DNA from 3 places in the Sinorhizobium sp. FG01 genome. Region 2 is predicted to be linked to each of the others. Evidence: riboswitches for the same ligand, from Rfam matches in the RefSeq annotation. Region 2 holds a riboswitch; each other region holds the start of a gene.
What was found. A riboswitch is a leader RNA that binds a small molecule or an ion and turns the genes downstream of it on or off. The one in region 2 is predicted to bind cobalamin.
Positions count from the first base shown of each region.

Region 1 (10,302 bases), on a different contig from region 2:
GCTCGGCTGCCGAAGCGGGGTCGACAAGCTTGAAGCCCGCCTTCTCCGCACCGAGTGCCTTGTAGAGATTGGTTGTCGAGATCCGACAGTTCCAGCCGGAGGGGCAACTGTGGATCGCTCCCTTGGCGGGATCGTCGGACGCGGGGAACAGATCCGGATGCTTCAGGGCATCTTGGACGGTTTTGATCTCCGGATGGGCATTGGCGAGGAATCTTGGAATCCACCAGCCTTCGACGCCACCTTCACTGAGAATCGGGGCAGCCTGAATAAGGCGGCCTTCCTTGACTGCCGCTTCGAGCTGGGTGCGCACGGAATGGATCCAGAGCTCCGGTGCCATGTCAGGCTCGGCCTTCTCGTTCATCGATGCAAAGGTCCGCATGGTGTCGCCGGCGACCAGGGAGACGGTGCAGCCATAGCCGTTCTCGAGAACAAGTCTGTCGACATGGGCGGCGATGCCTGCCGAAGCCCAATTCATTTCGGCAATGCTGATCTCGCCGCACTCGGCGGCCCGCGTCGGCCCGGCCAGGACCCAGATGCCAGCGGCGGCGAACGTGATTGCGAGGAGTTTCGTCATGTTCCCAGGCCTCCCGCCCTTACGCGGCCCACGACCAATCAGCCTAGGTGTTTTCGAAGAGAAATCAACCTCTTCAAATGATCTGGAATGGAGTGCGGTTCGAGGCACTGCTATTCAGTAAGGCGCGGCCGCGCCGGTTGCTCTTTCAACGGAGGATCGCGCGATGAACTCGAAAAAAGTGCGAATTCATGTTTGGTTAAGCTCTCACTAACCATCCGGTAAGAATGTCAGGCTAATTGTTTGCTGCGGCGGGCGACTGCCGCAGGTCCGGTTCAGGTGTTGCGTACCGGACCTGCCTCCCTGACCAGCTCGACACTTTGCGGGCAAGGCGCGCCTTCGAGCGATCGCCGCGATAGTATGCGGTCCATTTGAAAGACGCAGAACGTCGCCAAAGTCAGAGCACGAAAGGCCGATTACCCGACGTTCGACGTGCGGATGAAGCCGAGCGGGCCGAATGGCGCGTCGGCCGGGATGTTGCGTACGCGGGATTGGCTGCGCGGCGCCTGTGCGTTCCAGGCGATTTGAACAAAATTCGGCTTGCTGAAGATGAACAGCATGGTTTTTCCTGCCTTCGAGAGTCCGGTTCATTTCCCGGTAGTTGCGATGGCGGCGATATAGGCGTGGGACAGGTATTTTTCGATCCTGGACTCGGCATCGCATGTCGCATTTTGACTAGGGCTCCAATGTTCGTCGCACGCTTGATGAGCGGGTGACACGGGCCGTGATCGCGGCTAGCGCAAATGCCGTGAAATAGCGTCTAGACAGGACTTTGCGGCAGAGTGTTTCGATGCTACGGAGACCGGATGACACACGCGATCATGCTCCAGGGGACCGGCTCGGATGTCGGAAAATCGGTATTGGTGGCAGGCCTCTGCCGGCTCGCCGCCAATCGCGGTCTTAAGGTGAGGCCTTTCAAGCCGCAAAACATGTCGAACAATGCGGCCGTCTCCGATGACGGCGGCGAAATCGGCCGGGCGCAGTGGCTGCAGTCGCTCGCCGCCCGCGTGCCCTCGTCGGTGCACATGAATCCGGTGCTCCTGAAGCCGCAATCCGATGTCGGAAGTCAGATCATTCTGCAGGGCAAGGTCGCGGGGCAGGCCAAGGGCAGGGAATATCAGGCCCTGAAGCCTAAGCTGCTCGGCGCCGTGATGGAGAGTTTCGAGCACATCTCGGCCGGCGCCGATCTCGTCGTTGTCGAGGGCGCCGGTTCGCCGGCCGAGATCAACCTCCGGGCCGGCGACATCGCCAATATGGGTTTCGCCACGCGCGCCGATGTCCCGGTGGTTCTCGTCGGCGACATCGATCGCGGCGGCGTCATCGCATCGCTGGTCGGCACCCATGCAATCCTGCCGGAGGAGGACCGGCGGATGGTCACCGGTTATCTCATCAACAAGTTTCGCGGCGACGTCACGCTTTTCGACGATGGCATCGCGGCGATCGGCCGCTTCACCGGCTGGCCTTGTTTCGGTGTCGTGCCCTGGCTGAAAAGCGCCGGGCGGCTGCCGGCCGAGGATTCCGTCGTTCTCGAGAGGCTGGCGCGCGGCGGTGGCAAGGCTTTGAAAGTCGCCGTGCCCGTCCTGTCACGCATCGCCAATTTCGATGATCTAGATCCGCTTGCGGCAGAACCGGAGGTCGAACTCGTCTTCGTTCGGCCGGGCATGCCGCTCCCCGACGACGCGGGGCTTGTCGTCATCCCCGGTTCGAAATCGACGATTTCGGATCTCAAGGATTTTCGGGCGCAGGGCTGGGACCGCGATCTCGAGCGTCACGTCCGCCGCGGCGGCCGGGTGATCGGCATTTGCGGCGGTTATCAGATGCTCGGCCTCCGCGTCACCGATCCGCTCGGCATCGAGGGAAGCGACCGCGATATCGCCGGGCTCGGCCTGCTTTCTGTCGAAACCGAAATGGCGCCGGAAAAGACCGTGCGCAACAGCCGTGCCTGGTCGCTGGAGCATGACGTGGCGCTTGACGGCTATGAGATCCATCTCGGCAAGACCGTCGGGGCAGATTGCGAACGGGCCCCGGTGACGATCGACGATCGCCCCGATGGCGCCATGTCGCCGGATCGCCGCGTCATGGGAACCTATCTGCATGGGCTCTTCGGTAGCGACGCTTATCGCGCCGCACTGCTGAAGAGCCTTGGAATTGCAGGCGGAGGCGCCAACTATCGCCAGTCGGTCGACGGCGCGCTCGACGAGATTGCCTCGGAGCTAGAAGACGTGCTCGACCGCGCCTGGCTTAACGGCCTGCTCGGCTAGCTGCCGTGCCGCCGGCGGGTGACACTCATCTCTTTGGTCGATATTGCATGGCCGCTGCGAAGGATGCAGCATGGCGGGCGAGGCGGCAGACCGGTTTTCCAGAAAAATACAAGTCTTGCCGCCGCCCGGCACAAAGGTCGGCGGTCATGACACGCGCCCAGCTGGTCGGCGTCCTTATCGGACTGGCAATTGTCGCGGCTCTGACGGTGCTGCGGGCAAGCGATCCACAACTGCTGAGATTCGCCCGCGAAATCACCTTCGACGAATACCAGCGCCTGGCGCCGCGGCCCTTCGAAAACCTGCCCGTGCGGGTCGTCGATATCGACGAGGCGTCGCTGAGCGAGTTCGGCCAGTGGCCTTGGCCAAGGGATCGATTGGCTGCGCTGGTCGACAGGCTTTCGGAAATGGGCGCCGCCGTCATCGCCTTCGACATCCTGTTCGCCGAGCCCGATCGACTGTCGCCGCGCACCGTTCTGCGCGACGTCAGCGGGATCGATCCGGCTTTGCTGGAGCGGCTGCCGGACAATGACGAGATCTTTGCCGGGGCGATTGCCGGCAAGCCGGTGGTGCTGGGTTTCGGCCTTTCGAATGCGGGGAGTTACCGGCCGCCGGTAAAGTCCGGCTTCGCCTTCACCGGCGAGAGCCCTTTCGGAGCGCCGCCGCGCCTGACTGCCGCAACCCCGCTTCGGCCGGCGCTCGAGGCCAATGCAGCCGGCATCGGGCATATCAGCCTCAATCCCGACAGCCCGTCGGCGGTCGTACGGGCGGTGCCGCTCCTTCTCAGCGACGGCGCGCAGCTCTATCCGAATTTGGCGCTCGAGGCGCTGCGTGTCGCACAGGGGGCTTCCACCTATCTGCTGGCCGGCGCGACGGAGGTGCCCGATACGATAACCCGGATCAAGATCGGCGATTTCGCCGTGCCGGTCACGGCGGCCGGCGAGCTCTGGCTTTATGTCAGTGAGGACCGGGCGGAAAGATATGTATCGGCCGGGCGCGTGCTTGCCGCATCGGGTGCTCCCGACGATGTCAGGGCGGCCGTCGAAGGCAGCATCGTCTTCGTCGGCACCTCGGCTGCCGGTTTGCTCGATATCCGCACCACGGCTCTCGGCCATAATGTCCCGGGAGTCTCGCTTCATGCCCAGGCCGTCGAGCAGATCCTGTCCGGTCGCTTCCTCTCGCGCCCGGACTGGGCCGAAGGGCTCGAGATCCTGTCGATCGCCATTGCAGGCACCCTCCTCGTCATGGTGACCACCTTCGTCAGCCCCGGCGTGGCGCTCGCCTGCGGGTTGCTGATCACCGGCTTGGCTCTCGCGGCCTCCTGGACTGCGTTTCTCTACGCGGGACTGCTCTTCGACCCGCTTGCTCCGATCTTTTCCGGATTGGTCACGCATTTCGCCGCGACGGCCTATCGCTTCCTGGTGACCGACCGGGAGCGTCGCGTCGTCCGGCGCGCCTTCGGCCAATATTTGTCGCCGTCGCTGCTTTATCGCGTCGAGCACACGCAGAACGCACTGAGGCTCGGGGGAGACGATCGTGAGCTGACGATCATGTTCGTCGACGTGCGCAACTTCACCGAGATCAGCGAGCGTTTGGCGCCGACCGAGGTTGTCGGGTTCCTGAATACGCTTCTCGATGCGCTGAGCCGACACGTCATCGAAAACGAGGGCACACTCGACAAGTTCATCGGCGACTCGATCATGGCCTTCTGGAACGCCCCAGTCGATGTCAGAGATCATCCTCGCAGGGCCGTTCGCGCGGCTTTGGCGATGCGAGAAACGCTTGCTCGTCTCAATGACAAGGATGCCTTCGGTTTCGGGGCGGGGCAAAGCGTTGCCATCGGCATTGGAATCCACACCGGCCTTGCCTGCGTCGGCAACATGGGCGCCGAGACGCATTTCAACTATTCGGCGGTCGGGGACACCGTCAATGTGGCGGCGCGCATCGAATCCGCCTGCAAGGAGATCGGCTACGATATCCTCGTGTCGGAGGCGACGGCAAATTTGGCTGGCGGCTGCGCCCTGCTGGAGGCCGGAGCATTGGGGCTCAAGGGTAAGAGCACGCGAACGAGGCTCTTTGGAGTCGTTGGCGACGAGCGACTGGCCGAGTCGGATGAATTCGCCGAGCTCTTCGAAGTTCATCGGCGGCTGGTCGACGCTTTGCGCGCACGGTCCCCCGAGAGCCGGCGCATGCTGGGCGTGGCAAAGCTCAAGGCGTCCGCGCTGACGCCCGGCTTGTCGGAGTTCTATCGGCGGATTTCGCGGCGCGGCGAACATTTCATTGGTGAGCCGACGGCGAAGGATGCGGCTGGCGAATAGGTGCTTCGCCGACTGATGCAAAAGGCGCCGCTTTTCCGGCACTTCAATTACAGTCACCGTCGTCCGAACGAACGGTCCTTGCTCCGCTCGTGCGAGTAATCACGGTTGCGCGGCCTGTCCGACCTGTCGAACTTGTTCGGTTTATCGTGCCAGCTCTTGTCGTGTTTGTCCGGCTTGCCCGGCTTTTCTGGTTTTTGGGGCTTGTCCGGTTTGTGAGGCTTGTCGGGTTTGTGAGGCTTGTCGGGTTTGTGAGGCTTGTCGGGTTTGGGTGGCTTGGGTTGGGGCGGCGTCTCGACAGGCGGAGCCGGTTCGGGTGGCGGTGCGACGAGCGGCCGGACCCGATCTGGACGGATCTGGATCTCAGCTGAAAGGCCGCAGCCGGTGCCGCTCCATCCGGGCGACAGCTGCTGCCTGCCGGAGAGGAACGGCAAGGCCTGCTGGTTGCCGAGTGTCCTGAGGATGCTTCGGTCGACCCGTCGCGTATCGGTCATATCGCCATTGGGACGGGCGACCACGCAGTCGCAGCGCCGCGTCAGCTGTTGACAGCCGCCTCGGCCGCAAAATTCGGCAGCGCCGCTCAGGAGCACCACTGCCGTCGTGCCGTCTCCGCCGACGTAAAAGTCGAAGACCGTGCCTCGAACGCCGATGGTTCCGGCCGGTGTCAGGATCTGGTAGGCCGAGTGCCCCGAGTTGCCGCTGATCCAGCGAAACGTTCCCTTCGCCGCCGCGACGGTCAGCTTCTGCACCGATCTCGAGTCGTCGAAGACGAATTTGTCGATGACGACCGACGAGCCGGCACCGACGGCAAGCTTGCTTCCATCTCGGAAGACGAACTGGCCAAGGCCGGATCTGGATGTCCGAATCCGCTCGTCGCGGTGCACCGGGTCCGTGACGACCAGTGGTCCGCTCGCTCCGCTGACCTCAGTCTTGATCCGGATCGCCTGACCAATCGGTTCGGCGGCCTTGCTTGGCATGGAGCCGTAAAGCGCGACACTCAGCGCGACAAATGCGGCACGACGCAGATATGCCATCGCACCCCCTCCAGGCTGAACTGACAAATTCAGTGCCGTGGACATAATCGAACATCGTGGCGAAGCATCGGAGCCGCCTCGGGTTCGAATGCCCGTTTTATCACGCGCTTGGGACGGGCGTCTGCCTACCCGTTCGGATTAGGAGAAAGGCGCCGAGTTGGCGACGCACCTCGCGCTGCCGCAACTTGCCGACCTCGCGTCGCAGACCGTCGATTGACTTTGACGCATCCGCTTCATAATTAACGCATTGGATGGTTCCCCCGCACCGAAGCGGCGCGGGAGAGTAAATGGGAATGTGACGGGCGGACCCACACCGGGCGCCCTTATCGCAGCCGACCCCGCGACTGTAGAACGGTCAGGGTTCGCCATCGGGCATGCCGCACCTCTTCCGGTGAAACTGCATGGGGCAGTTGTCGCGGAATTGGAGGCACGCCGGAAAAGCCACTGGCGTGGCATCGTGAGCAGCCGGGCTGGACGCCTCTCTTTCTACGAATCGTCCGCCTTCACGAGCCAGCAGACGCCGGGAAGGCGAGGCGGACCCGTTCGGGCCCAATAGCGCTGGGCACCGCGTGCGCAGCGCTTGCCCGTGACGCCGAGAGCCAGGAGACCTGCCGTCCATCAGGGCATCGCCCGGGGGAGTCCTCCCCAATGCCAGCACGGAGGTTGTCGTGGCTTATTTATCGTCTTTCGCGCGTGCCCGTCACGCGTCCGCTTGCTATCGTTGCTTTGTCCCCACCAGTTTCCTCGCATGGGATCTGGTCGGATGACATTCTCCAATGCCGGTCCGGTCTTCGTGCTCGGCGGCGCGCGCTCCGGGAAATCCAGTTTCGCGGAGAAGCTCGCCGAAGCCTCGGGGCTCGGGATGCACTATGTTGCGACCGGCCGCGCCTATGACGAGGAAATGCGCGATCGTATCGCCCGCCACCAGGCCGCGCGGCAGGGCAAGGGCTGGGCAACGCACGAGGAACCGCTCGATCTCTCCGGCCTGCTTCGTCGACTGGATGCACCGGAGCGCGTAATTCTTGTCGACTGCCTCACGCTGTGGGTGACGAACCTGATGATGGAAGAGCGCGACATGCCGGCCGAGTTTGCGGCACTTGCCGGCTTGCTGCCTGCCATGCAGGCGCGCGTCATCATCGTCTCCAATGAGGTCGGTCTCGGCATCGTGCCGGAGAACCGCATGGCGCGAGACTTCCGCGACCATGCCGGCCGCCTCCATCAAATCGTCGCGGAGAAGTCCGCCGAAGTCTATTTCGTCGCGGCTGGGTTGCCGCTGAAAATGAAGGGTTGATTCATGACACTTGCAAAGGCCCAGTCGGGCAAGATCCCCGCCACGGTCATCACCGGCTTCCTCGGCGCCGGCAAGACGACGATGATCCGCAACCTGCTGCAGAACGCCGAGGGCAAGCGGATCGCATTGATCATCAACGAGTTCGGCGATCTCGGCGTCGACGGCGACGTGCTGAAGGGCTGCGGCGCTGAAGCCTGCTCGGAAGAGGACATCATCGAGCTCACCAATGGCTGCATCTGCTGCACCGTCGCCGACGACTTCATTCCGACCATGACCAAGCTGCTCGAGCGAGAGAACCGCCCGGATCATATTGTCATCGAGACCTCCGGCCTTGCGCTGCCGCAACCGCTGGTCGCCGCTTTCAACTGGCCCGACATCCGCAGCGAAGTGACGGTCGATGGCGTCGTGACCGTCGTCGACAGCGCCGCCGTTGCCGCCGGCCGTTTTGCCGACGATCACGACAAGGTCGATGCGCTGCGCGTCAATGACGACAACCTTGACCATGAGAGCCCGCTGGAAGAGCTCTTCGAGGACCAACTCACCGCCGCCGACCTCATCGTTCTGAACAAGACCGATCTCATCGATGCTGCGGGCCTCAAGTCCGTGCGTGACGAAGTCGCCTCGCGCATCAGCCGCAAGCCGGCGATGATCGAGGCCAAGAACGGCGAGGTGGCAGCCGCGATCCTGCTCGGGCTTGGCGTCGGCACGGAAGACGAGATCGCCGACCGCAAATCGCATCACGAGATGGAGCATGAGGCCGGCGAGGAACATGATCACGACGAATTCGACAGCTTCGTCGTCGAACTTGGCCCGATTGCCGAACCGGCGGCCTTCATCGACCGGCTCAAGGCCGTCATCGCCGAGCACGACGTTTTACGCCTCAAGGGCTTTGCCGACGTACCCGGCAAGCCAATGCGTCTGTTGATCCAGGCGGTCGGCAGCCGGGTCGATCAATATTACGACCGTGCCTGGGCACCCGGCGAGACGCGCGACACGCGCCTCGTCGTCATCGGCCTGCACGACATGGACGAGGCGGCCGTGCGCGCGGCGATTTCGGCGCTGGCGTGAGGTTGTTTTGAGCGCGTGTGAGAAGAGCCCCTCCCCAACCCCTCCCCACAAGGGGGAGGGGCTCGGCTGGCATTTGCGGCGGCGCTTTCGTTCCCAAAGGGGGGCGGCGTTATGGCACGAACGGCTGATACTCGGGGAAAGAGTGCGTGTGGCACGACCTAACCCCTCCCCATTGTGGGGAGGGGCTGGGGAGGGGTCTCTTCACGAGCCCAGCGGGAAGCAACAATGCATCTCCTCCTAGCCCAGAAAGGCACGATCGCCGACGGCGACGAAGCGATCGATCTCGGGCAAAGCCCGGCCGATATCCTGTTCCTGTCGGCGGCCGATACCGAGCTTGCGTCGATTGCCGCCGCGCATCGCCGGCGCGCGAGCGGGAATAGCCTGCGCATCGCCAGCCTCATGAACCTCATGCATCCGATGTCGGTCGACACCTACGTCGAACGTACCGCGCGACATGCGAAGCTGATCGTCGTCCGGCCGCTCGGCGGCGCCAGCTATTTTCGCTACGTGCTGGAGGCGCTCTATGCCGCGGCGGTGGCGGGCAAGTTCAAGATTGCGGTGCTGCCGGGGGACGACAAGCCGGACCCGGGTCTCGACCCTTTCTCGACCGTTGCAGCGGAAGACCGTGAGCGTCTCTGGGCCTATTTCAACGAAGGCGGCGCGGACAATGCCGGCCTGTTCCTCGACTATGCCGAGGCGCTGATCGATGGCGCCGAAAAGCCGCAACCGGCGCGGCCGCTGCTGAAAGCCGGCATCTGGTGGCCGGGCAGGGGCGTGATCGGGGTTGACGAGTGGGTGCGTATCGCCGGCGATGTCGGGGGAGCGCAGACTTCCGAAGGGAAGAAGGAAGCTCGTCCCACAGTTGCCATCTGCTTCTACCGTGCCCTCGTGCAGAGCGGCGAGACCAAGCCGGTCGAGGCCCTGATCGAGGCGCTGACCGAGGAGGGCATGCGCCCGCTTCCGGTCTTTGTGTCGAGCCTCAAGGATCAGGTGTCGGTCGGTACTCTCGAAGCGATCTTTGCCGAGGCGGCGCCGGACGTGGTGATGAATGCCACCGGCTTTGCCGTCTCGGCGCCCGGCGCCGACCGGCAGCCGACGGTGCTGGAATCCACCGGCGCGCCGGTGCTGCAGGTGATTTTTTCAGGCTCCTCCCGCGAAGCCTGGGAAGCCTCGCCGCAAGGGCTGATGGCGCGCGACCTCGGTATGAATGTCGCGCTGCCGGAGGTGGACGGACGGATCCTTTCGCGCGCCGTCTCCTTCAAGGCGGCATCGGTCTACGACCCGCTTGTCGAGGCAAACATCGTCGGCCATGAGCCGCTTGCCGGCCGCGTGCGCTTCGCCGCCCGGCTCGCCGGTAATTGGGCAAGGTTGCGGCGCGCGAAGCCGCAGGCGCGGCGCGTCGCAATCGTCATGGCGAACTACCCGAACCGGGACGGACGTCTCGGCAACGGCGTCGGCCTCGATACACCCGCCGGCACTGTCGAGGTGCTGAAGGCGATGGCGGCGGAAGGTTATTCGACTGGCGATCTGCCCGAAGGCGGCGAGGCGCTGATCCGCTTCCTGATGGCCGGACCGACGAATGCCGCAAGCCGCGGCCGGGAAATTCGCGAAACCATTTCCTTGAATCACTACAAGGACTTCTTCTCCTCTCTTCCGGAAAAGATTCAGGCGGAAGTGGGCGTGCGCTGGGGGACGCCGGAGGCCGATCCTTTCTTCCTCGACGGCGCCTTCACCCTGCCGCTTGCCCGGTTCGGCGAGGTCATCG
Region 1 covers NZ_NWTB01000003.1:409,585-419,886, reverse strand. Annotated here, with positions in the region: gene CO656_RS04705 (glycine betaine ABC transporter substrate-binding protein) at 1-574, opposite strand, end outside; gene CO656_RS04700 (hypothetical protein) at 988-1,131, opposite strand; gene CO656_RS04695 (cobyric acid synthase) at 1,378-2,832, shown strand; gene CO656_RS04690 (adenylate/guanylate cyclase domain-containing protein) at 2,979-5,147, shown strand; gene CO656_RS04685 (FecR domain-containing protein) at 5,201-6,178, opposite strand; cobalamin riboswitch at 6,414-6,809, shown strand; gene cobU (bifunctional adenosylcobinamide kinase/adenosylcobinamide-phosphate guanylyltransferase) at 6,942-7,469, shown strand; gene cobW (cobalamin biosynthesis protein CobW) at 7,473-8,537, shown strand; gene cobN (cobaltochelatase subunit CobN) at 8,763-10,302, shown strand, end outside.
Region 1: it holds a riboswitch for cobalamin, as region 2 does, so the genes downstream of both, cobU (bifunctional adenosylcobinamide kinase/adenosylcobinamide-phosphate guanylyltransferase) here and CO656_RS07165 (CbtB-domain containing protein) in region 2, are expected to answer to the same signal.

Region 2 (10,302 bases):
AGCGACGCAGCTTCACGGAGGTACTGCGGAGCGCACTCATCGATGTGGAACGACGGTCCGCGGACCGGCCGACGTTGCGCGCCGCCTGTGCGCATCTGCTGGAGCTCGACCCCTCGGATGGAGCCGTTCGCGAGATCCTCCAGCGCGTAAGCCACGGTCAGTTTCTAAGTATCAGAACTCCGAGCGCAGCAACTTTGCAGCAAGCCGAATTCTCTGAATGGGGGACGCAAGCGGGTGGGTCGGAAACCGTGCGCTTGCCGCGTGTCGCGCTGCTTCCGCCGGCCGCCTTCGGTAGCGATCCGATGCTTCATGCGGTCAGCGTGGCGGTGATCGAGGACATAACGATCGGGCTCTGTTCGCTGAGGTCGATGACGGTCGTCGCACCCTATACCGCCGAGCGCATCCGAGAAGCGGCGGACAAGGCGGCGTTTCTCGAGCGGCACGGCGTCACCTACGCGCTCGATTGCCGCATGTCGGACCAGGGGCTCTTCACGCAGCTCATTTTCCTGCCCACCGACCAGATCGTCTGGGCCGATCGCTTTCCAATCTCGCCCGCGGGCCTCGTCAAGCAGCGGCAGGATATCGCTTACCATGTTGCCCGGGCGGTGACAGAGCAGGTGGAGACGAGACAGGCAGACCACTTCGATTTCGTGACGCATCCGGAGGCTTACTATGCCTATCTCGGGGGATTGCGACATCTTTCCGGACTCGGCCTCCCAGATGTTCGCAGGGCGCGCCGCGATTTCCGCGAGGCATTGAAGTATAGGCAGGACTTTGCACCGGCGCTGAGCGGCATTGCCCGAACCTACGTCAATGAATGGCTTCTAACCGCCCGCGGCGACAATGAGCTCCTTTCGACAGCGGAGCGCCATGTGAAGGACGCCATTGCGAGCAACGATCATCTCCCTGCGGCTCACCGCGAAGCAGGGGTCGTAAAACTCTACCAAGGCGATCTGGACGAAAGCCTTGATTCCCTCGACCGGGCAGAGCAGTTGAGCCCGCACTATGCCGACGTTCTTTACAGCCACGCGGATACGCTGGTCCACGTCGCGCGTCCGGCCGAAGCTCTTGACAAGCTCGGTAAGGCGCTGGCGCTCAATCCACTAGCACCGGATGCCTATCTGTGGAGTGCCGCGGGTGCCAGCTATTTCCTAGGACAGTACGAGGACTGCATCGGTTTCGTTCAAAGGATGAAGGACAAGACGCCGGCTGACAGAATCGTCGCTGCAAGTTGGGCGATGCTTGGCGACCGAAAGAAGGCGCGGCAGCACAGGATGCGGGCTTTGAAGGCAAACCCGTCTTTCGACTTGGACAAATGGTTGGCCGTCGTTCCGATGAAGGAGCAATGGCAGAAAGATCTTTATCGAGAAGGGCTGAAGAAGGCGGGTTTTTAACAGGGGCTTAAGGGGGAAATATGGCCAAAGTCGTTGTGATCGGGATTCCGGGGGAGTCGGGCCTTTGGGTGGCAGATCTTGGAAACCGAACAGTCACGCCGCTTAACTCGGTGACGGGCGATCTAGCGGTCGTGAACGGGTTCCGAAAGCCGGGCGCCGTCATCGCCAAGAATGTCGATCTCGCGGTCGCCGTATCGTCAGTCGATGATGTCTTTGCGGGCCACTTTGACGGCGACCGAACCGGATATTGACCGTTTGGCGAACCCTGGGGATGGCTATTCCGACAGGGTATGCACGCCGGACGAAACTTTTCATCGCGTTCGACCCTGTCTCGCCGCCTTCGGCGTGACGAGGGTCGCCCGGCACACGGGGCTCGACAAGATCGGGATCCCGGTCTGGTGCGCCTATACGCCGAACTCGCAGTCGATCGTCGTCGCGCAGGGCAAGGGGCGGACGGATGCGGAGGCGCGTGCATCCGCGGTCATGGAGGCGCTTGAGCGGGCAGTCGCCGGCGAGCCGGACGTCGAGGTGGTCGTGGAGACGCCCGACAATCTGCGTGCCTCCGGCCGGGCGTACGATAGCCTCGGCGCGCTGATCGCGGCGGGGTGGGACGATATCCCCCCGGACGAGGCGATCGAATGGGCCGGCGGCACCGATCTGATCTCCGGCCACGAGGTCCTCGTCCCGCTCGAAGCGGTGCTTCTCGATCGCACGAGGCCTTCGCGTTTCTGGATGTCGTCGGATGGGCTGGCATCGGGCAACACCATGCCGGAGGCAATCCTGCATGGCTTGCTCGAGCGGGTCGAGCGTGACGCGCATGTCTTGTGGCGCGTCTCCGGCGAGGAGGCCCGCCACCGGGCATGCGTGGCCCCGGAGGATCTTGACGACCCGGCCCTCGACGCGCTCATCGGCCGCATCGAGGCGGCGGAGCTCGAGTTGCGGCTTTTCGACATCACCAGCGACACCGGCATTCCGTGCTTGCTGGCGCTGCTCGGCCCGCGCGGCACGGCGACTGCCGGAAATCTCCGCTTCGTCGAGGTCACGAGCGGTTGCGGCGCGCATCCGTCCGCCGTCCGGGCTGCGATCCGCGCGGTGACGGAGGCAGCGCAGTCGCGGCTCACCTATATCGGCGGCGCTCGCGACGACGTTTACCCCGAGACCTTCAGCCGGCCCTTGCCGGAGTCGACGCGGCGCGCCTTTCTCGCAACGCCGCGGCCGATGACGACACCGGTCGCCCACACGGTCACGCCTGTCGAGGAATTGCTAAGCTACACGATCTCCTGTGTGAAGAAGGCGGGTGTGCGGTCTGTCATCGCGGTCACGCTCTCTCGTGACGATCTGCCCTTCGCTGTCGTCAAAGTGCTCGTGCCGGACCTTGAGAGTCCCGACGGCGAGCGGGCGCGCCGCTTCGGGTCGCGTGCGCTGTCGAGGGCGATTTCGTCGTGAGGCGGTGCGGCCGCGCCCGGAGCTTCCTGTGCCAAATGGAACTGCAAGAGGCAGGCGAGCGCGCGTAAAATACCCCGGCGCGGATTGGCGAAACTGTCGCGTAACACCACTGAAGGGTGTGCAACGCTCGTGCAACGCGCGCGAACGGGAAATTCCTTTATAGTCCCTTCGCGAGGGTAGTACAGGCTATGGGGGTTCGGATGACTAACTCTATTTCGGCAGCGGCGGACCATGAAGCGGAACTTGCGAGCATTGCCAGAATGCTGGCCCATATCCGCGACAGCGCCCGCGCCTTGGACGCGCAGGCGCTGGAATATTGCATCGACATGGCGCTTCAGGCTGTCACCAGCGAACTGCGCGATCGGCGTGAGTTCGCAGCCGCAGGAGCCGATTTCGCGGGCGGCGTTCGCCTGCTGCAGTGAGCGCCCCGGGCTGTGCTTATAGCGCCGGTCATATTTTCGCGCCCCAATCCTTGTGCTTGTCACAGGGATCCAGCAGCGCCGCCTCCGCGGCGCGGCAGAGTCTTTCAGCCAAAGGCTTACCGGTCGAGTTCCGGATAGACCCTGTCGAGAAAGCCTGGCCGTAGCTTTTCACCGATCATGCAATCCGTTGCCGTCTCGGTCGCAGCGAAGCTGAGCCTAAGGGGAGGCGCCACCCCGCTCACCTCGAGGATCAGCTTCTGACGGATGGCGATTGCGAAATCCTCTGCCTCGTGCACCGGAAGAACGAAGGAGCCGGGCCCGCCGATCACGCATTCCGCATAATACTGATCGAGCGGACCGGTCGACACGGACGGGCGGATCAGGATCGAGAGACCGTTGATGACAATGCCTCGCGCAACCGCGTCGTTGCGGGCAGGGGCGACGGGCGGCCCGGTATTGTTGGGGCCATCGCCGGAAATGTCGATGACGCGGCGCACGCCCGAAAAGGCATTGGTATCGATCAGACTCGTGCCGAAGATGATCGCGTTCGAAATCGAGGTGCCGCGCCGCGTTCCGATCGGCCGGGCCTCGAGCTTGGCCGCGAAGGCTTCGGCATCCTCGGCACCTTCGATCACCTGCCACGTGACGACAGAAGCCTCGTTCACCATGCCCGCCCATTCGAAATAGCCGATGGCAATGCGGCCGAGATATCCCCCCTTTACCGCGTTGATGAAATCCGGATGCCTAAGCGCCTGCACATAGCCGGAACGCTGCACCCGCGCTTCCTCCATGTCCATCGAGCCGGACATGTCGACAGCGAGAACCAGCTCCACATCGACATTCGGGGGCGTGGCGGCCGTCTGCATCGGGCTGCCACTGAGCGCCATGATCAATGCCAGCATGCTCAACATCGCATCCGCCAATCGTCATGATCTACAGTCGGACTTCCGAGCCCGCGTCTCAAAACCGTCGAGCTTCAAAACAGAATGTACCACAGGATTGCAAATCGGCGACTGTCCCGGTCGGCCGCGATCTCAATATTATTTGATTGGCGTCTGAGAGAGGGAAGCGGCTCGAACGGTCACTTTGAAAAAAGGGGCCAATTCGCATCTTCCAACGCTGTCGCCGGCGCCGCTTGCACCCAATCTGGCCATGATCGTCCAACAGAACCTCGCCATGCTTCATTTCCCGCCGGAGAACATCGCCCTCGCCGATCGGCTGCAACGCGCCGCCTTTGAGTATTTCCTTGATTACACCGATGCGCGAACGGGGCTCGTCGCCGACACCTCGCGGGCGGGGTCGCCATCGAGTATCGCGGCCACCGGCTTCGGACTGTCCTGCTATCCGGTCGCCGTCGAGCGCGGTTGGATGCGGCGGGGGGATGCAGGTCACCGCGTACTCACGACCTTGCGCTTTCTTGATGGCAGCCGGCAGGGGAGCGATAGGCTCGCAACGGGATACCGCGGCTTCTACTTTCATTTTCTGGACATGCGAACGGGCGAGCGCGCCTGGAACAGCGAACTCTCGACCATCGACACGGCGCTGCTTCTGGCCGGCGCACTGACGGCCGCGGCCTATTTCTCGGGGCCAGATCCGAACGAAACGGAAATCCGCAGTCTTGCAGCGCGACTATATGAGCGGGCGGATTGGGCCTGGGCGCTCAACCGCGGCGATACTCTGACGATGGGCTGGAGGCCGCCGGGGCGTTTCCTGAAGCACCGTTGGCGCGGCTATAGCGAGGCGCTGCTCCTCTATGTCCTGGCGCTAGGCTCCACTAGCCTACCCATTGCGCCGGAGAACTACGGCGCCTATTCGGTGGCACATGAATGGCTGACGATTGGCGGGATGTCGCACCTGCACGCGGGCGCGTTGTTCATCCACCTCTTTCCCCATGCCTGGATCGACTTCCGAGGCATAGGCGATACGGGAATGCGGGCGGCAAGCAGCGACTATTTCGCGAACAGCTGCCGAGCGATCGCGCTTCAGCGGGCGCATGCGGAAGAGAATCCTCATGGCTTTTCCGGCTATTGCCGCAACCTCTGGGGCTTCAGCGCCTGCCATGCGCCGAAGGGCTGGATGCGGCTGCGTGACGGCCGGCGGCAGAGGCTTCTGGGCTATGCGGCACGAGGCGCTCCGTTCGGCGCCGATGACGGGACCCTGGTCCCTTGGGCTCCGCTTGCCGGACTGCCCTTCGCACCGGACGACTGCCTGGATAGCCTTTCGCATCTGCTCGCGCATTATCCGGCACTGCTTCGCGACGGCCGCCTTCCCGGCGGCTTCAATCCGAGCCTGCCGGGCGCAGGGCGCGAGGGCTGGGTCGACGACAGGATTGTCGGGCTTGACCAGGGGCTGTCCGTCATGATGATCGAGAACTGGAGAAGCGGCCTCATCTGGGAACTGACGCGCAGTATCCCGGACTTCAGCCGGGGGCTGAAAAGGGCTGGATTCGAAGGGGGCTGGCTGACACCCGGCGCGGCTTGATGGGACGGAGCATGGGGCAGGGGCATCGGCAGCGGGAAAGCAGAGCGGTCATGGAGGCGGCTGCCGCGATCGAATGGCTGGCGGCCTCCATTCCGGAGGTCGCCTGTTCGGTCGCGACCTCTGACGCACATTTCCAATCGCCAGACGCTTTCTGGTCGAAGCCGGCAAACCTCGAGACCTGCCTGGCCTATCAGGACCGTTTCGCGTCCGGCATGGACGATAAGATTCGAGCGGCGCACCTGGTCGCCTTCTACAGCCATCAGCTGAGCCTTGCGGCGGGCGCGATCTATCTTGTGAGCGGCCTTGTTCCGGTGGTCGCGGGCCTGCGTTTCGAAACCTATTTGCGTGCCCGCGACGGGAGGTCGCTTGTGGCCGGCCGCTTTCATTTCCTCGTCGACCTTCCGCGGAGCGAGAGTGAGATCGAGCCGGACGAGCCGACTCGACGCTTTCACGATGCCTTCGTTGCGCATCTGAAGCCGGTGATCGCGCTGCTGAAACGCCGCTGCGGCCTGTCAGCGCGCGCGCAATGGCGGTTGGCCGCGGACAGTCTCGCCGGCGCTTTCCTGGAGATCGGGCGGCGGCGGCAACGGGAGGACAGGGCGACGGGGCAGGCGCTGGCGATCGTCAAAAAGGCCCACTCGCCGCTTGCCTCGCGGCAGCTTCACTACGAAAAGATCGAAGCGGCCTCCGGCAGTGGGGGAGAGCTTCGCTCCAGGACCTACCGGATCCGCGGCGGCTGTTGCCTTTTCTATCGTGCCGAGGGCGGCAGCTTCTGCGACACCTGCGTGCTGCTCGAGCCCGAGCTTCGACGAGAGATGCTGCGGGCCCACCTGCTCGATAGCAAATGAGACCCTTGCCTTCTCCCCGCGTGCTGCCCGCAGGCGGGGAGAGGACAAGCGGCGAAGGCGCGGGGGCCGGTTAGTGCGCCCGGAGAAACCGGTCGTTGATGAAACCGGAGACGATGCCGAGCACCAGCCAGAAGGCGAGCGTCGTCGCAAGCGCGGCGACGGCGAACTCGGCGCCGAGCACAGCCGGCACGTTGCTGGAAATGTCGAGCGGCTGCGGCGCACCATAAAGATGGGGAGCGGCGACTAGGACGAGACCCGCGAGCTTGGCGACGATTTCCGGGCGGAGTGCCAGCAGATAGAGTCCCACGGCCGAGAGTAGCACCGTCGCCCCCCACCAGAGCTGCCGGTCGCCAAGCTCGGCCGCCGGAAAGCCCGGCAGTTCCGGCGGCAGGCCTACGGCCGGAAGCAGGTGCACGGCGAGCCAGCCGAAGGCGCCCCAGAGCGCGCCATTGGCAAGCGTGATCGGGTAGCCGATCATCAGGCTGATGCCTGCAAGCAGCAACGAGAAGCCGGCGCCGGTGACCAGATTGGCGGCAAGCGTGCCGGAAAAGCGGCTCATGCCGAACATGATGCCGCCTTCCTCGTGTTCTTCGCCCTCATGGGCATAGGCGGGGGTGACCGGCGAAAGTGCTGCGAGCATCTCGCCTAACATCTGGGATCCTTTCAGCGACGAATGCTGCTGATGATCCGTGGCCGGCTGCTCGCCGGCGGGCTGCCCGGTTGCAGCCGGCGCTTCGCCCTCGAATTCTTCCGCATGCAGGATAAGCGGCGTGACCCGCAATTCCTGGGCGCCGGTCATGAAGACGCCGGCGATCAGCCCGGCCACGACCGCGGCCAGAAGTGTCTTGACGATCATTGTCGATTTTCCTCAGCGGGCGTGGCCGCCTTGCGGTAAGCCGGCCCGATTCCATCGACGCAAGCCGGCGCTTGAAGGCGCGGGCGCGTGCCAGACGCACGACGCGCGCTCCGAGCACCGGAGGGTCGATTGTTGTATCGTTTGGTGTGGAACGCGGCAGGCGCTCCATGACTTCGCTTAGTGGCAGGGGAAGCCGTAGGAATGGCGCGTGTCGTGTGCCGTGTCGTGCAGCACGGCCGAATTCGCCAGGCCGGCACCGAAAACGAGGAAGCCACCGATCATGAGGGCGATGATGCCCGCGGTCAGACGGTCGCTGAGGGAGAGCGGAATGCTCGAAACTGTAGACGTAGCCATGACAACCTCCGTGATGGCAATGGGATATTCCCCTTGGGCACTATGCCCGTATCGCTTGGCAGGTTTCCTGGCTCGCAGCGTCAGGTGCCCAGGCTAGCCTAGTCACCAAGGATTTGCCTCGCCTTCCCAGAACCGAACCGCCCTCTCGCGGCTGTTCCAGTGGCTTCTTCCGGATTGCTCCGGAACGGCAAATTCACGCTGCTCTACAGTCGCGGGGTCGGCAGTGATTGAGATGCCCAGCTTGGGTCCATCCGTCACATTCCCGTTTACTCCCGAAACACGTTCGCATTCCGGGAACCAACCGATCAGCGATGATTAGGTGTGGCCGCCAATGATGTCAATCGCGCCGCGGTGGAAAGTGGAGGAGAGGGTTGCGCGCATTTCGCGTTGCCCGCCACATGGGGAACAACTCCTGATGACTATATCGCATTGGTCGGTTATCTCTTGGGCAGCGCGTGCGGCCGCAGGCCGCACGATCGACCCGGGGTCCGTGCGATGCTTGCCCTTGTTCCTGCCCTGTCCTTTGCCGCCGTCATCGGATCCGGACTTATGGCCGGGCTCTTCTTCGTCTTTTCCGTCTGCATCATGCAGGCGCTGCGGCGATTGCCGGCGGAGCAGGGCGTTGCTGCCATGAACGCGATCAACGTCGTGATCCAGAATCCGTTGTTCTTCGCCGCCTTCATGGGCACGGCGCTGCTCGGCGTGATCCTCATAGCTGCCGCTTTCATCTGGGGCGGGGAGGGGAGCTATCTCCTGGCGGCGGGCGGACTCGTCTACCTCGCCGGCACATTCGCGGTGACGATGGTCTTTAACGTTCCGCTCAACAACGCGCTGGCGAATGCCACTTCGGTCGAGGCCGCCACCGAAGTCTGGCAGCAGCGCTACTTGACCGATTGGGTCTGGTGGAACCATGTCCGCACGATCGCTTCGATAGCTTCGCTCGCCCTTTTCACGCTTGGCTTTCAACGCGGCTGAAGCCTAGGAAAGAGGACGATGAAACTGGGGAGGATCCAATGGCAGTCCGACGCATCGTGCCCAATCTTCAAGTATCCGATCCGCAACGCGCGCGCAGTTTCTATACGGATCTGCTTGGCCTCAACGTGGTGATGGATCACGGCTGGCTGGTCACCTTTGCGGCGGAAGGCGGATCGGCAATGCCGCAGGTCAGCTTTGCCATTGAAGGCGGATCGGGAACGCCGGTGCCGGCGCTCTCGATCGAGGTGGACGATGTCGACGAAGTCTATCGGCGCGCGAAGGCGGCCGGCATCGAAATCGTCTATGACATCACTGACGAACCCTGGGGTGTGCGACGCTCTTCGTGCGCGATCCGTTCGGCAACGTAGTCAATATTCTGACGCATTGATCGGGGGACGGCCCCCGCTCAATGGATCAGACGGTCGTCAGAGCGTTCGCGACGTCGGCGACGAGGTCGTCCGGGTGCTCGATGCCGATCGACAGGCGGATAGTCGATTCGAGCACGCCGATCCGGCGCCGCACCTCGATCGGCACGCCCGAATGAGTCATCGCCGCCGGGTGGCTCGCAAGCGATTCCGTGCCCCCGAGGCTGACGGCGAGCTTGAAGATCTGCAGGGCGTTCAAGAAACGGAAGGCTGCCTCCTGGCCGCCGGCGATGTCGAAGGAGAAGGTCGAGCCGGCGCCGGTGCATTGCGCGGCAAAGGTCCGCCCGACCGGCGAGGCTTCGTCGTGGAAGGGCAGATAGTGGATCCCTTCGACCTTCGGGTGGTCGCGCAGGAACTCGGCGACGATCCGGGCATTCTCGTTCGCCTTCTCCATCCGGACCGACAGCGTTTCGAGCGACCGGCCGAGCATCCAGCAGGAATGCGGGTCGAGCTGCGTGCCGATCGAGCCGCGCAGCGCCTTCACCTGTTTGATCAGCGCCTTCGAGCCGAGCACGGCGCCGGCGATCAGGTCGGAGTGGCCGCCGACATACTTGGTGAGCGAATAGAGCGACAGGTCCGCGCCGTGGTCGATCGGGTGCTGGAAGACCGGGCCGAGCAGGGTGTTGTCGCAGGCGACGATCGGCCTTTGCCCCTGTCTTTCGCCGATCTTTTCGGCAATGCGGCGGATCATCGCGACGTCGACGAGGCTGTTGGTGGGATTGGCCGGCGTTTCGACGAGGACCGCGGCGACCCGGCCCCTGCTCATGGCCTCCTCGGCGGCGGCGCTGACGGCCGCTTCATCGACGCCGTCGGCAAAGCCGACTGCGTGGATGCCGAGATTGAGAAAGGTCTTGGCGAGCAGCGTCTCGGTGCCGCCGTATAGCGGCTGTGAATGCAGGATTGCGTCGCCGGGCCGCACGAAGGCAAGCAGGGTCGTGGCGATTGCCGACATGCCGGAGGAGAAGAGCGCGCCGGCCTCGGCGCGTTCGTATATGGCAAGCCGATCCTCGACGATCTCGCTGTTCGGGTGATTGAAACGGGAATAGACGAGCCCGGCACCGACGCCCGCCGGCGGTTCGCGCCGTCCCGAGACGAAATCGA
Region 2 covers NZ_NWTB01000004.1:345,364-355,665, forward strand. Annotated here, with positions in the region: gene CO656_RS07125 (adenylate cyclase) at 1-1,394, shown strand, start outside; gene CO656_RS07130 (hypothetical protein) at 1,415-1,645, shown strand; gene CO656_RS07135 (YcaO-like family protein) at 1,650-2,840, shown strand; gene CO656_RS07140 (hypothetical protein) at 3,029-3,262, shown strand; gene CO656_RS07145 (DUF1194 domain-containing protein) at 3,379-4,173, opposite strand; gene CO656_RS07150 (glucoamylase family protein) at 4,439-5,743, shown strand; gene CO656_RS07155 (ferric iron reductase) at 5,755-6,591, shown strand; gene CO656_RS07160 (CbtA family protein) at 6,662-7,447, opposite strand; gene CO656_RS07165 (CbtB-domain containing protein) at 7,625-7,801, opposite strand; cobalamin riboswitch at 7,841-8,118, opposite strand; gene CO656_RS07170 (anthrone oxygenase family protein) at 8,297-8,776, shown strand; partial or broken gene CO656_RS07175 (glyoxalase superfamily protein) at 8,815-9,164, shown strand; gene CO656_RS07180 (cystathionine gamma-synthase family protein) at 9,191-10,302, opposite strand, start outside.

Region 3 (10,302 bases), on a different contig from region 2:
GAACTATCACATCCTGACCGCCGCTCACATCGGTTTGCGCATGATTTGGCTCTAGCCCTGCGTGGCCGGAATTAGGAAACTCGCGATTCGTTGTGGTGCCATAAATCATTGAAAGGTTGTATTTTTGCCAATTCATTAACAAATCCCTACATTCCTGCGTCTTTCGGGATCGGCCGGCTGTTGTCGGCAGGCGAACCGCAGCCAGCAGGAGTTTGCGATGGCTGGAAGAGGGCCGGGCGAGGGGACTGCTCGACATCGGCGAGCCGCTGCCCACCGCGCGCATCTTCATGGACCTGATCTTCGGCGCCGCGGCGCTCGAGACCGGCCAGGGACCCGAATGGCCGGGCTGACCGGAATGGCCGGGCTTCATGCGCAGCTGCATCCGCCTGATCGTCAACGGCATTGCGCAGGGGCCCGCGCAAGGCGATTGATCGTCTTCTGCGGATCGTCAGGTCATCCTGCGAACCACCCAGAGAGACCGGCCCGCATGGGCTATACCCGAGACGAGCCGCAGGCGAGGGTCGTCCTTGAGCCGCTCGGCCTCGGCCGCATCGAGAAGCAGCGCCTGCCGATCGGTCTCGTTAGCGTTCGGCGTAATCCAGCAGCGCCGTTCCTCGCAGCAGAGGCCTGCTTCCGGATGCTCCTGCAGGTATTCGATCGCGTATCCGGCCTCGACTTTTTGCAGTTCCGCGTCGATCGACATCGTCCTTCCTCCCGACCTGAAATCGCTCGGGATTATACCTGATTGTGGCGGCCCAGGGAGCGGCGGCCTCGGCATCGGGGTCCGCACTGTGTGGAGGCATCGCCGAAATGTTGGTAGGCAGCACTGGCCTTGACCAGTCATGATCAACGAATTAAGGAAGCCAGCGACGGTTCCCCTACGATGAAGCGAAGGGGATTAATAGGGAACACGGTGCGGACGACCCAACAGGGACCAAGACCGTGGCTGCCCCCGCAACTGTAAGCGGATTGCCGCCCATCCTCGTGACGCGAGAAGCGTCATGCCACTGCGAAATTGTCGCGGGAAGGCAGGTGGACGGCAGATATCCGCAAGCCAGGAGACCTGCCGTCATGCGTTCACTCCAATCACGGGCGGGGATGCCCGGAACAGGACACAGCATGACCTCTCCTTGCGCCGACCCGCGCCTTGCCTCTGGTCTTTCCCGTTCCGCGACGCCGCCGAACTGTCGGCAGGCGGGCTGACTCCGTCCGTTCGCGCCGCGACCGGCCGCATCCTTTCGGCCGTTTCATCGAATCCGGGAAATAGGCTTATGAAAATCCTGTTTGCGAAATCGAAACACGGCATCCTGTGCGCAGCCGCCGCTCTTATGGCTATCGGCATGGAGGCGAAAGCCGCCGAAACCAGCTATCCGCTGATGCTCACCAATTGCGGCCGTCAGGTCACGTTTCAGAAGGCGCCCGAACGGGCCGTCTCGATCGGCCAGAGCAGCACCGAAATCCTTTACCTGCTCGGCCTCCAGGATCGGATGGTCGGCACCGCCGTTTGGATCGGGCCGGTCATCAAGGGCTACGAGGAGGTGAATGCCAAGGTCGAACGGCTCGCCGACAACGATCCGAGCTTCGAAAGCGTCGTCGCCAAGAAGCCGGATCTTGTGACCGCGCAGTTCCAGTGGCATGTCGGCCCGGAGGGCATCGTCGCCAAGCCGGAGCAGTTCGAGGAGCTCGGAATACCGGTCTATACGTCGCCGGCCGATTGCATCGGCAAGGACAATACCGGCGGCGGCGACGGCGTTCGCCATTCGGTGTTCACGATGGACCTGATCTATCAGGAAATCACCGAACTCGCGCAGATCTTCAACGTCCAGGAGCGCGGCGAGACGCTGGTTGCCGAACTGAAGACGCGTGAGGAAGCGGCGAAGAAGAAGATCGCTTCGGCGGACGGCAAGCTTTCCGCAGTGTTCTGGTTCTCGAGCGCCGAGCTCGACATCGATCCCTATGTCGCCGGCAAGAATGGCGCGCCGGGTTACATCATGCGCTCGCTCGGCATCAGGAATGTCATCGACAGCGAAGAGGAATGGCCGACGGTGGGGTGGGAAACCATCGCCAAGTCCGGCCCGACGCTGATCGTCGCGGGCAAGATGGAGCGCCGTCGTTTCCCCGCCGACGACGTCGCCGTCAAGCACAAGTTCCTCGAGTCCGATCCGGTCTCGAGCCTGATGCCTGCGGTGAAGGACGGCCATGTGGTCGAGATGGACGCCCAGGCGATGAACCCGACGATCCGGACCATCGAGGGCATCGAGGTGCTTGCCGATGCCGTCGAGAAATCCGGCCTGAACAAGTGATCGGCAGCGCACCATCCCTGTCCCGGACGAGCGCCAGCCTGCTGGCGCTCGTCGTGCTGTTCGTCGCGCTCTGGCTGGGTGCGGCGATCGGCGAGACGGCCATACCCATGAGCGTGGTGGCCAAGACGGTCGCCAACCGCCTGTGGGATGCCGGCTACGGCGTCGATGCGCTCGACGAGGGCATCATCTGGAACTACCGGGTGAGCCGCGCCATCGCTGCTGCCAGCTGCGGTGCGGCGCTGGCGCTTTCCGGCGTCGTGCTGCAGTCGCTGCTGCGCAATCCGCTGGCCGACCCCTATATCCTCGGCATCTCCGCGGGCGCATCGGCCGGCGCTGTCGGCGTCGCCGTCCTCGGCATCGGCGCCGGGCTGTTGACGCTGCCGGTCGGCGCCTTCGGCGGGGCGCTACTTGCCTTCGGGCTCGTCAGCCTGCTGGCGGTGCGGGCGGGCAGGGGTCATGGCGCGATCGTTCTGGCCGGCGTCGCCGGCTCGCAGCTCTTCAACGCGCTCACTTCCTTGATCGTCACCAAGGCGGCGAATGCGGAACAGGCGCGGGCAATCATGTTCTGGCTGCTCGGCAATCTCTCCGGCGTCCGCTGGCCGGATGTCTGGCTCGCAGTGCCTGTTGCCCTGGTCGGCCTCATTGTCTGTCTCTGGCACGCACGCGCCCTCGACGCATTCACCTTCGGCTCCGAATCCGCCGCCTCGCTCGGCATCCCGGTGCGCCGGGTCTATGCCGTGCTGATCGGCGTATCGGCGATGATGACGGCGACCATGGTCAGCATGGTCGGGTCGATCGGCTTCGTCGGCCTCGTCATCCCCCATATCGCCCGTATGATCGTCGGCGTCCGGCACGGATTGCTGCTGCCGGTCTCCGCCTTGGTGGGAGCGGTGTTCATGATCGCCGCCGACATCGTGTCGCGCATCATCATTCCCGGGCAGGTGCTGCCGATCGGCGTCGTCACCGCGCTGGTCGGCGCGCCCGCCTTCGCTGCCATCCTCAGCCAGCGCAGGACGGTTCGATGACGCTTTCGGCTTGCAACGTCTCATGGTCGGCCGGCGGCGCCTCGATCCTCGAGGACGTCTCGCTCGACGTCGCCGCCGGTGAGTTTCTCGGCATCGTCGGTCCGAACGGTTCCGGCAAGACCAGCCTGATGTCGCTGCTTGCCGGCCTGCGGCGGCCGCGGTCCGGTCACGTTCTGCTCGACGGAGAGAGCGTCGACAGGCTGAGCCGGAAGCAGATCGCCAAGCGCATCGCGCTGGTCGAGCAGCAGGCCGAAACCGGCGAGCGCATCTCGGCGCGCCAGGCGGTGGAACTCGGCCGCACGCCGCATCTCGGGCCGCTCACGCCGTGGTCGGCCATGGATGACGCCATCGTCGACGAGGCGATCCGTAATGTCGGCATGGCGCAGCTCGCCGCGCGGATGTGGCACACGCTGTCGGGCGGCGAGCGGCAGCGCCTGCACATCGCCCGGGCGCTGGCACAGCAGCCGCAAATCCTCCTCCTCGACGAGCCGACCAACCATCTCGACGTCGGCCATCAGATCAGTCTCCTGCACCTGGTGCGCCAGCAGCAGCTGACGGCGGTCGCGGCACTGCACGATCTCAACCATGCCGCCACGTTCTGCGACCGGATCGCGCTGATGAGCGGCGGCCGCATCGCCGCCTTGGGACGCCCGTACGAGGTCCTCACCGAAGAGCGGATCCGCACCGTCTTCGGTGTCGACGTCGACGTCGAGCACCAAAGCGAGGGCCGCTGTCATATCCGTTACCGCGCGCCCGGGTTACCGGCCGCCGGAAAGCCGATGCTGAAGAGGATTTCATGATCAATCTTACCAGGCGCCTGCTCTTCGCCCTGATCGTGATCTCGATGCCGGCCATGGCCAGCGCCGAGACCGGCGAGGTCAAGATGCTGAACCGCGGCGAAAAGGTTTCGATGGTCTTCGAACCGGATTTCCTGGCGCTGCAGCCCGCCGACAGCGTCAAGTACATCGCCGCCAACAAAAGCCACAATGCCGCGACGATCGACGGCATGCTCCCGGACGGCCATCCGGGCTTCAAGGGCAAGATCAACGAGGAGATCGTCGTCACCTTCGATCGGCCGGGATTCTACGGCATCAAATGCTCGCCGCACTACGGCATGGGCATGGTGATGCTGATCAAGGTCGGAGACGTCGAGCTTCCGCAGAATTATCGTGCGATCGAGGCTCCTGCCCGGGCGATGCCGCGCTTCGAGGCGCTCTTCGCCCAGGCCGAGGCAGAGCTGGCGGGGAAATAGCGGTCGGGGCAACCCGGTCGCTGGAACAGGATCGAATTGACTGACGACGGCACCCCCTCTGCCCTGCCGGGCATCTCCCCCACAAGGAGGGAGATTGGACAGAAGCGAAGCCCCGCCCCAATCAAAGCTTGCGAATTCCGAAAACACCGAGTGTCGAGAAAGGCGCCGCCGCTTCCCGATCTCCCCCTTGCGGGGAGATGCTCGGCAGGGCAGAGGGGGCGGCACTCCGATCGGCTTTTAGTTCAACCTGAAGCCATTGCCTTGCGGAATGCCATTGCGCTCACACCGGGCGGGGCCAGATCGCACAATGGCGAGACGCGAAGGCGGCGCGGTACTCCTGGAAAAACCGGCCGAGATGCACGAAGCCCAGCGTTGTGCGATTTCGGCGACCGTCGCCGATGGCTCCGCTCGATGATTTTGCGGCGGGTGCCCTCATGCCTACCTGGCGCAGATAGCTAATCGGCGTCGTGTTGAGGAAACGGCGGAAATTCACGTAGCGCCCGGGCACTGACGCCTGCGGCGGCTGTCGCGATTCAACTTTATACTCGCCATTGAAATCGATTACATTTTCTGGCTTCATAACGCTCGCACGATTTGGGAGGATCTCATGAGGAAGTTCATTGCTTTTGCGCTCGGCACGGTTGCATCCCTCGTTGTCTCCGCATCGGCGGTCAATGCGGAAACCTTCAAGATCGGTCTTTCGAACGGCTGGGTCGGCAGCGAGTGGCGCACCCAGATGATCGACGAGGCCAAGGAAGCCGCGGCGAAATGGAAGGACAAGGGGGTCGACGTCGAGGTTTCGGTGCAGAGCGCCAATGTCGACGTGCCCGGGCAGATCGCCCATATTCGCAACTTCATCGCCGAAGGCGTCAATGCCATCATCGTCAATCCGAACAGCCCGACGGCTTTCGATCCGATCTTCGCGCAGGTGAAGGAGGCCGGCATCCTGGTGATCGCGACGGACGCGGAAGTCTCCTCGCCCGATGCGATCTATGTCGGCATCGACCAAACCGCCTGGGGTGCCGCCGGCGCCAAGTGGCTCGCCGAGACGCTCGACGGCAAGGGCAAGGTGGTGGCAATCAACGGCGTTGCCGGGCATCCCGCCAACGAGATGCGCGTCGCCGGCTATAAGTCGGTCTTCAAGGAGTTTCCGGATATCCAGATCGTCAACGAAGTGAACGCCAACTGGGACCAGGCCCAGGGTCAGCAGGCGATGCAGAACATTCTCGCCACCTATCCGGACATCAACGGCGTGGTGGTGCAGGACGGCATGGCGGCCGGCGCTTGGAAGTCGATCATGGATGCCGGCAAAAAGGACCAGATTGCCGCGACCGGCGAGATCCGCAAGGACTTCATAGACCTCTGGATCAAGGAGAAGCTAAACTCCGGCGCCACCGTCAACCCGCCCGGCGTCATGGCGAGCGCGCTGAATGTGGCGGTCCTGATGCTGCAGGGCAAGGAGCTGAAGGAACCGGCCAAGGCCGGCCAATACGGCAACGCCCTCTATCTGCCGATCCCGTTCATCGACTCGAAGAATGTCGAGGAGGCGGCAAAGCAGCTCGAAGGCAAGCCCGGCTACTATTCCTATACGAGCTCGCTGACGATCGAAGAGGCGGAAGCGCTCTTCAAGTAAGCCTTTCGACGTCAGGCGCGGGCTCTGTTGGCCCGTGCTCGACCACGGGATCGGAACGGACGCAGTCCATGTCGAAATTGAAACTGAACGGCGTGAGCAAGGCTTACGGCGCGACCTTGGCGCTCCGCCGCGGCGACCTCGAAGTCCTGGCCGGCGAGGTCCATGTGCTGATGGGTTCGAACGGCTCGGGCAAGAGCACGCTCTGCAAGATCATCGCCGGCAGTGTGCGGCCGGACGAGGGCCGGATCCTGATCGACGACACGCCGGTGACGATCACCGGCCCGCGTTCGGCCCGGGCGCAGGGGATCGGCATCTTCTATCAGGAGCTCAGCCTCGCCGCCCACCGCAGCGTCGAGGAGAATATCTGCCTTGCCGCGATGCCGGCCATGGCCGGGCTCTTCGTCGATCGGTCGGCGCTGAAAGAGCGGGCGGCGCGCTACATAGCGCTCTTCGACGGCGTCTCCGGCGATGGCTTTTCCGCCGATGCGCTGGTCGGCAACCTTCGCCCCGACCAGCGCCAGCTCGTCGAGATCATGAAGGCGCTCGCCAGCGAGGCGCCGCTCGTCATCTTCGACGAGCCGACCTCGGCGCTCGACCGCGCCCAGGTCGAGCGCTTCTTCGAAATCCTGCGCGACCTGAAGCGGCGCGGCCGCGGCATCATCTTCATCTCGCACCGCATGGACGAAATCAAGGCGATCGGCGACCGGGTGACGATCATCCGCGACGGCGAGACGATCACCACGCTCAACCTCAATGAAACCGATGCGGGTACGGTTATCCGCCTCATGGTCGGGGGCGCCGGCGACATGCCGGCCTCGCAGTCCTCGGCCCCGGCCGCCGTCGACGCCAAGGACGGGGCGGCCCTCACGGTCCGCAATCTTTCCGGCGCCGGCTTCCGAAATATCAGCTTCGAAGTGGCGCGCGGCGAAATCCTCGGCTTTGGCGGCCTGCACGGCCAGGGCCAGTCGGCGCTGCTCCGGGCGATCTTCGGCGCTGGCTCGATTTCGTCGGGCGAAATCCTGATCGGCGGCGACCGCTTCGATGCGGCAAGTCCTCGCGACGCCATCCGGCGCGGCTGCGCCTATGTTTCCGGCGATCGCGGCCGCGACGGCGTCATCAGTGGCCGGCCGATCATCGAAAACGTCACGCCCATCCATTATCTGCGCGACCGGCTGATGATCGCCAGGCCATCGAAGCTCAGCGAGCGGGTCGCGCCGGCGCTCGAAAGCATGCATACGAAATTTGCCAGCCTCTTCCATCCGATCAATTCGCTCTCCGGCGGCAATCAGCAGAAGGTGATCATCGCCCGCTGGCTGATCGACCGGCCGGTCGTGCTCCTGCTCGACGATCCGACCAAGGGCATCGACCTCTCGGCCAAGGCCGATCTCTTCGCGCTGATCCGCCAACTGGCGGCCGAGGGGCTCGGCATCCTCCTCTATTCCTCGGAGGATGCCGAGCTGCTCGGCAATGCCAACCGCATCCTGGTCTTCAACGGCGGCTCGGTCAGCCGGGAACTCACCGGTCCGGAGCGCACCCGCTACAACCTCTATCAAGCCGCTTACGAGGCCGCCTGATGGCAGAGATCGCAACCAGCTCGACATATCGGCGCGCCGGCGGCCTGCGCAGACTGCTCGAGCGCTATCCTTTCCTGCCGGCGCTCGCCATCGTCCTGGTGCTGCTTGCCTTGAACGGCGTCTTTTCGCCGAACAGCCTCAGCTACCGCTCACTGACCGGGCTTTTGAGCACCTATATGGCGCTGATCCTGCTGGCGATCGCCCAGACCTATGTGGTCTATGCCGGCGACATCGATCTTTCCGCCGGCTCGATCCTGTCGCTCGTCAATGTCGCGATCGTCGTTTTAATGGAGCGCTGGGGGGGAGGCGCCGGCGCGGTGCTGCTGGCGCTTGCCATCGGTCTCTTGCTGGGGCTTGCCTGCGGCCTTGTCAACGGGCTCGTCGTCGCGGCGCTGCGGCTCCAGGCGATCGTCGCCACCTTCGCGACCAGCATCTTCTTTACCGGCCTGGCGCTCTACATCCTGCCGGTCGCCGGCACGCCGGCGCCGACGATCTTCTGGCGCACCTATGGCGGCCTGCTGCTCGGGCTGCCCTTCGTCTTCTATATCCTCGTGGGCCTGGTCGTGCTGCTTGCGGTGTTGAGCCGCACGCGCCTTGCGACGCAATTGCTCGCCGTCGGCGACGACCGGCAGGCGGCCTACCAGACCGGACTGCCGGTGGTGGCTATCCGGATCCGCGGCTATCTGCTCTGCGGCCTGTTCTCCGCCCTTGCCGCCTTCTGCATCACCGGCGACACGGCAAGCGGCGATCCGTTGGTCGGCGGCAAGATGACGCTTTTCAGCGTCGCCGCGGTGGTGCTCGGTGGCAGCGCCCTTTCTGGCGGATGGGGGACCGTGGTCGGCTCGCTCCTCGGCGCGCTGACGATCGGCCTCATCAGTTCGGTGGTCTTCTTCATGGGCACGCCTTCGGAGTGGCAGAATTTCGTCCAGGGCCTGGCGATCCTCATCGTCCTGATGGCCGGCGTGCTTGCCGGACGGAGGTCGCGGCCATGAGCAGGGTGATGTCTTTCCTCCGCCGGCCAATCGTCGTCGCGCTCGCGCTGATCGTCCTGCTCCTCTATCTCGGCGAACTTTTGTCTCCGGGCTTTGCCAGCGGGGCGCAGATCCTGCGGCTCCTGATCGTCGCCTCGCTGCTCGGCATCGTCGCGGCCGGCCAGAATGTCGTCATCCTCGGCGGGCGCGAGGGCATCGATCTCTCGGTCGGCGGCGTCGTATCGCTGTCGGCGATCATCGCCGGCAACGTAATGGACGGTGCCGATATCGGCATCCTACCGGCGATCGCCGCCTGCCTGGTGGCCGGCGCCTTCTTCGGGCTGCTGAACGGCCTCGGCATCACGCTGCTGCGCATCCCGCCGCTGGTGATGACCCTCGGAATGCTCGGCGTTTTACAGGGTCTCCTCGTCGTCATCCGCATGGGCATTCCCTCCGGTCAGGCCGCACCCGCTCTGTCGCGCTTCGTCACCCAGCCGCTTTTTCTCAGTGTGCCTGGGATCATCTGGTTGTGGGTGGCGATCGGCATCCTAATGGCCTTCATGCTCAACCGCACCGTCTTCGGCCATCGCATCTATGCGATCGGCTCCAACGAGCACGCGGCCTATATGGCCGGCGTCCCAGTGAGGCTGATGCGCGTTGCGCTCTTCATGATTTCCGGCATGTTCGCGGCCGTCGCCGGGCTATGCCTGCTCGGCTATTCCGGCTCGTCCTTCGCCAATGTGGGCGAGCAATACACGCTGACCTCGATCATCGCCGTCGTCTTCGGCGGCACTTCGCTTGCCGGCGGCAAGGGCGGCTATACCGGCACCATGGCCGGCGCCTTCCTGCTCGTCATCCTGCAGGGAATTCTCACCACCGTGAACATCGACGAATCCGGCCGGCAGATGGTGTTCGGGGCGACGCTTCTTCTCCTCATGATGTTCTATGGCCGGGGCCGGGCGATGCGCGTATGAGGGACCGGCCGAAGATCAAGGACATTGCCGAGAAGGCCGGAGTGTCGGTCGCCACGGTCTCGCGCGCGCTTTCCGACTCGGCGCTGGTGACGGCGAAGACCCGTCAGCGCATCCATGATCTGGCACGCGAGCTCAACTATCGCCCCAATGTCACCGCCCGCAATTTGAGGACCCGCAAATCGATGGCGGTGCTGCTTGTCGTGCGCGACGTCGGCAACCCTTTCTATCTCGACATCCTGAAAGGCGTCGAGGCAACGGCGCGCGAAGCCGGCTATGCAGTGCTGATGGGCAATACTGAGAACGATCCGGTGCGCGAGATCGAATATTTCGACATGCTGCGCGACGGCCATGCCGATGGCATGATCCTGATGACCGGCAAGCTGCCGCCGCCGGGCGGAAATCGCACGGGCAGCTGGAGCCACCTGCCGGTGGTGGTAGCGCTGGAAATGATCGAGGGTTCGGGACTGCCGCATGTGCAGGTCGACAATGTCGGGGCCGCGCGCGAGGCGGTCGAGCATCTGATTTCCCTCGGGCACCGGCGGATCGCCCATATCAGCGGGCCGGTTCCCG
Region 3 covers NZ_NWTB01000012.1:157,224-167,525, forward strand. Annotated here, with positions in the region: gene CO656_RS30520 (hypothetical protein) at 1-136, opposite strand, end outside; gene CO656_RS30280 (hypothetical protein) at 213-350, shown strand; gene CO656_RS20910 (hypothetical protein) at 449-703, opposite strand; cobalamin riboswitch at 854-1,086, shown strand; gene CO656_RS30285 (ABC transporter substrate-binding protein) at 1,329-2,303, shown strand; gene CO656_RS20920 (iron ABC transporter permease) at 2,300-3,328, shown strand; gene CO656_RS20925 (ABC transporter ATP-binding protein) at 3,325-4,128, shown strand; gene CO656_RS20930 (pseudoazurin) at 4,125-4,580, shown strand; gene CO656_RS20940 (hypothetical protein) at 4,861-5,160, opposite strand; gene CO656_RS20945 (ABC transporter substrate-binding protein) at 5,188-6,213, shown strand; gene CO656_RS20950 (sugar ABC transporter ATP-binding protein) at 6,282-7,787, shown strand; gene CO656_RS20955 (ABC transporter permease) at 7,787-8,779, shown strand; gene CO656_RS20960 (ABC transporter permease) at 8,776-9,732, shown strand; gene CO656_RS20965 (LacI family DNA-binding transcriptional regulator) at 9,729-10,302, shown strand, end outside.
Region 3: it holds a riboswitch for cobalamin, as region 2 does, so the genes downstream of both, CO656_RS30285 (ABC transporter substrate-binding protein) here and CO656_RS07165 (CbtB-domain containing protein) in region 2, are expected to answer to the same signal.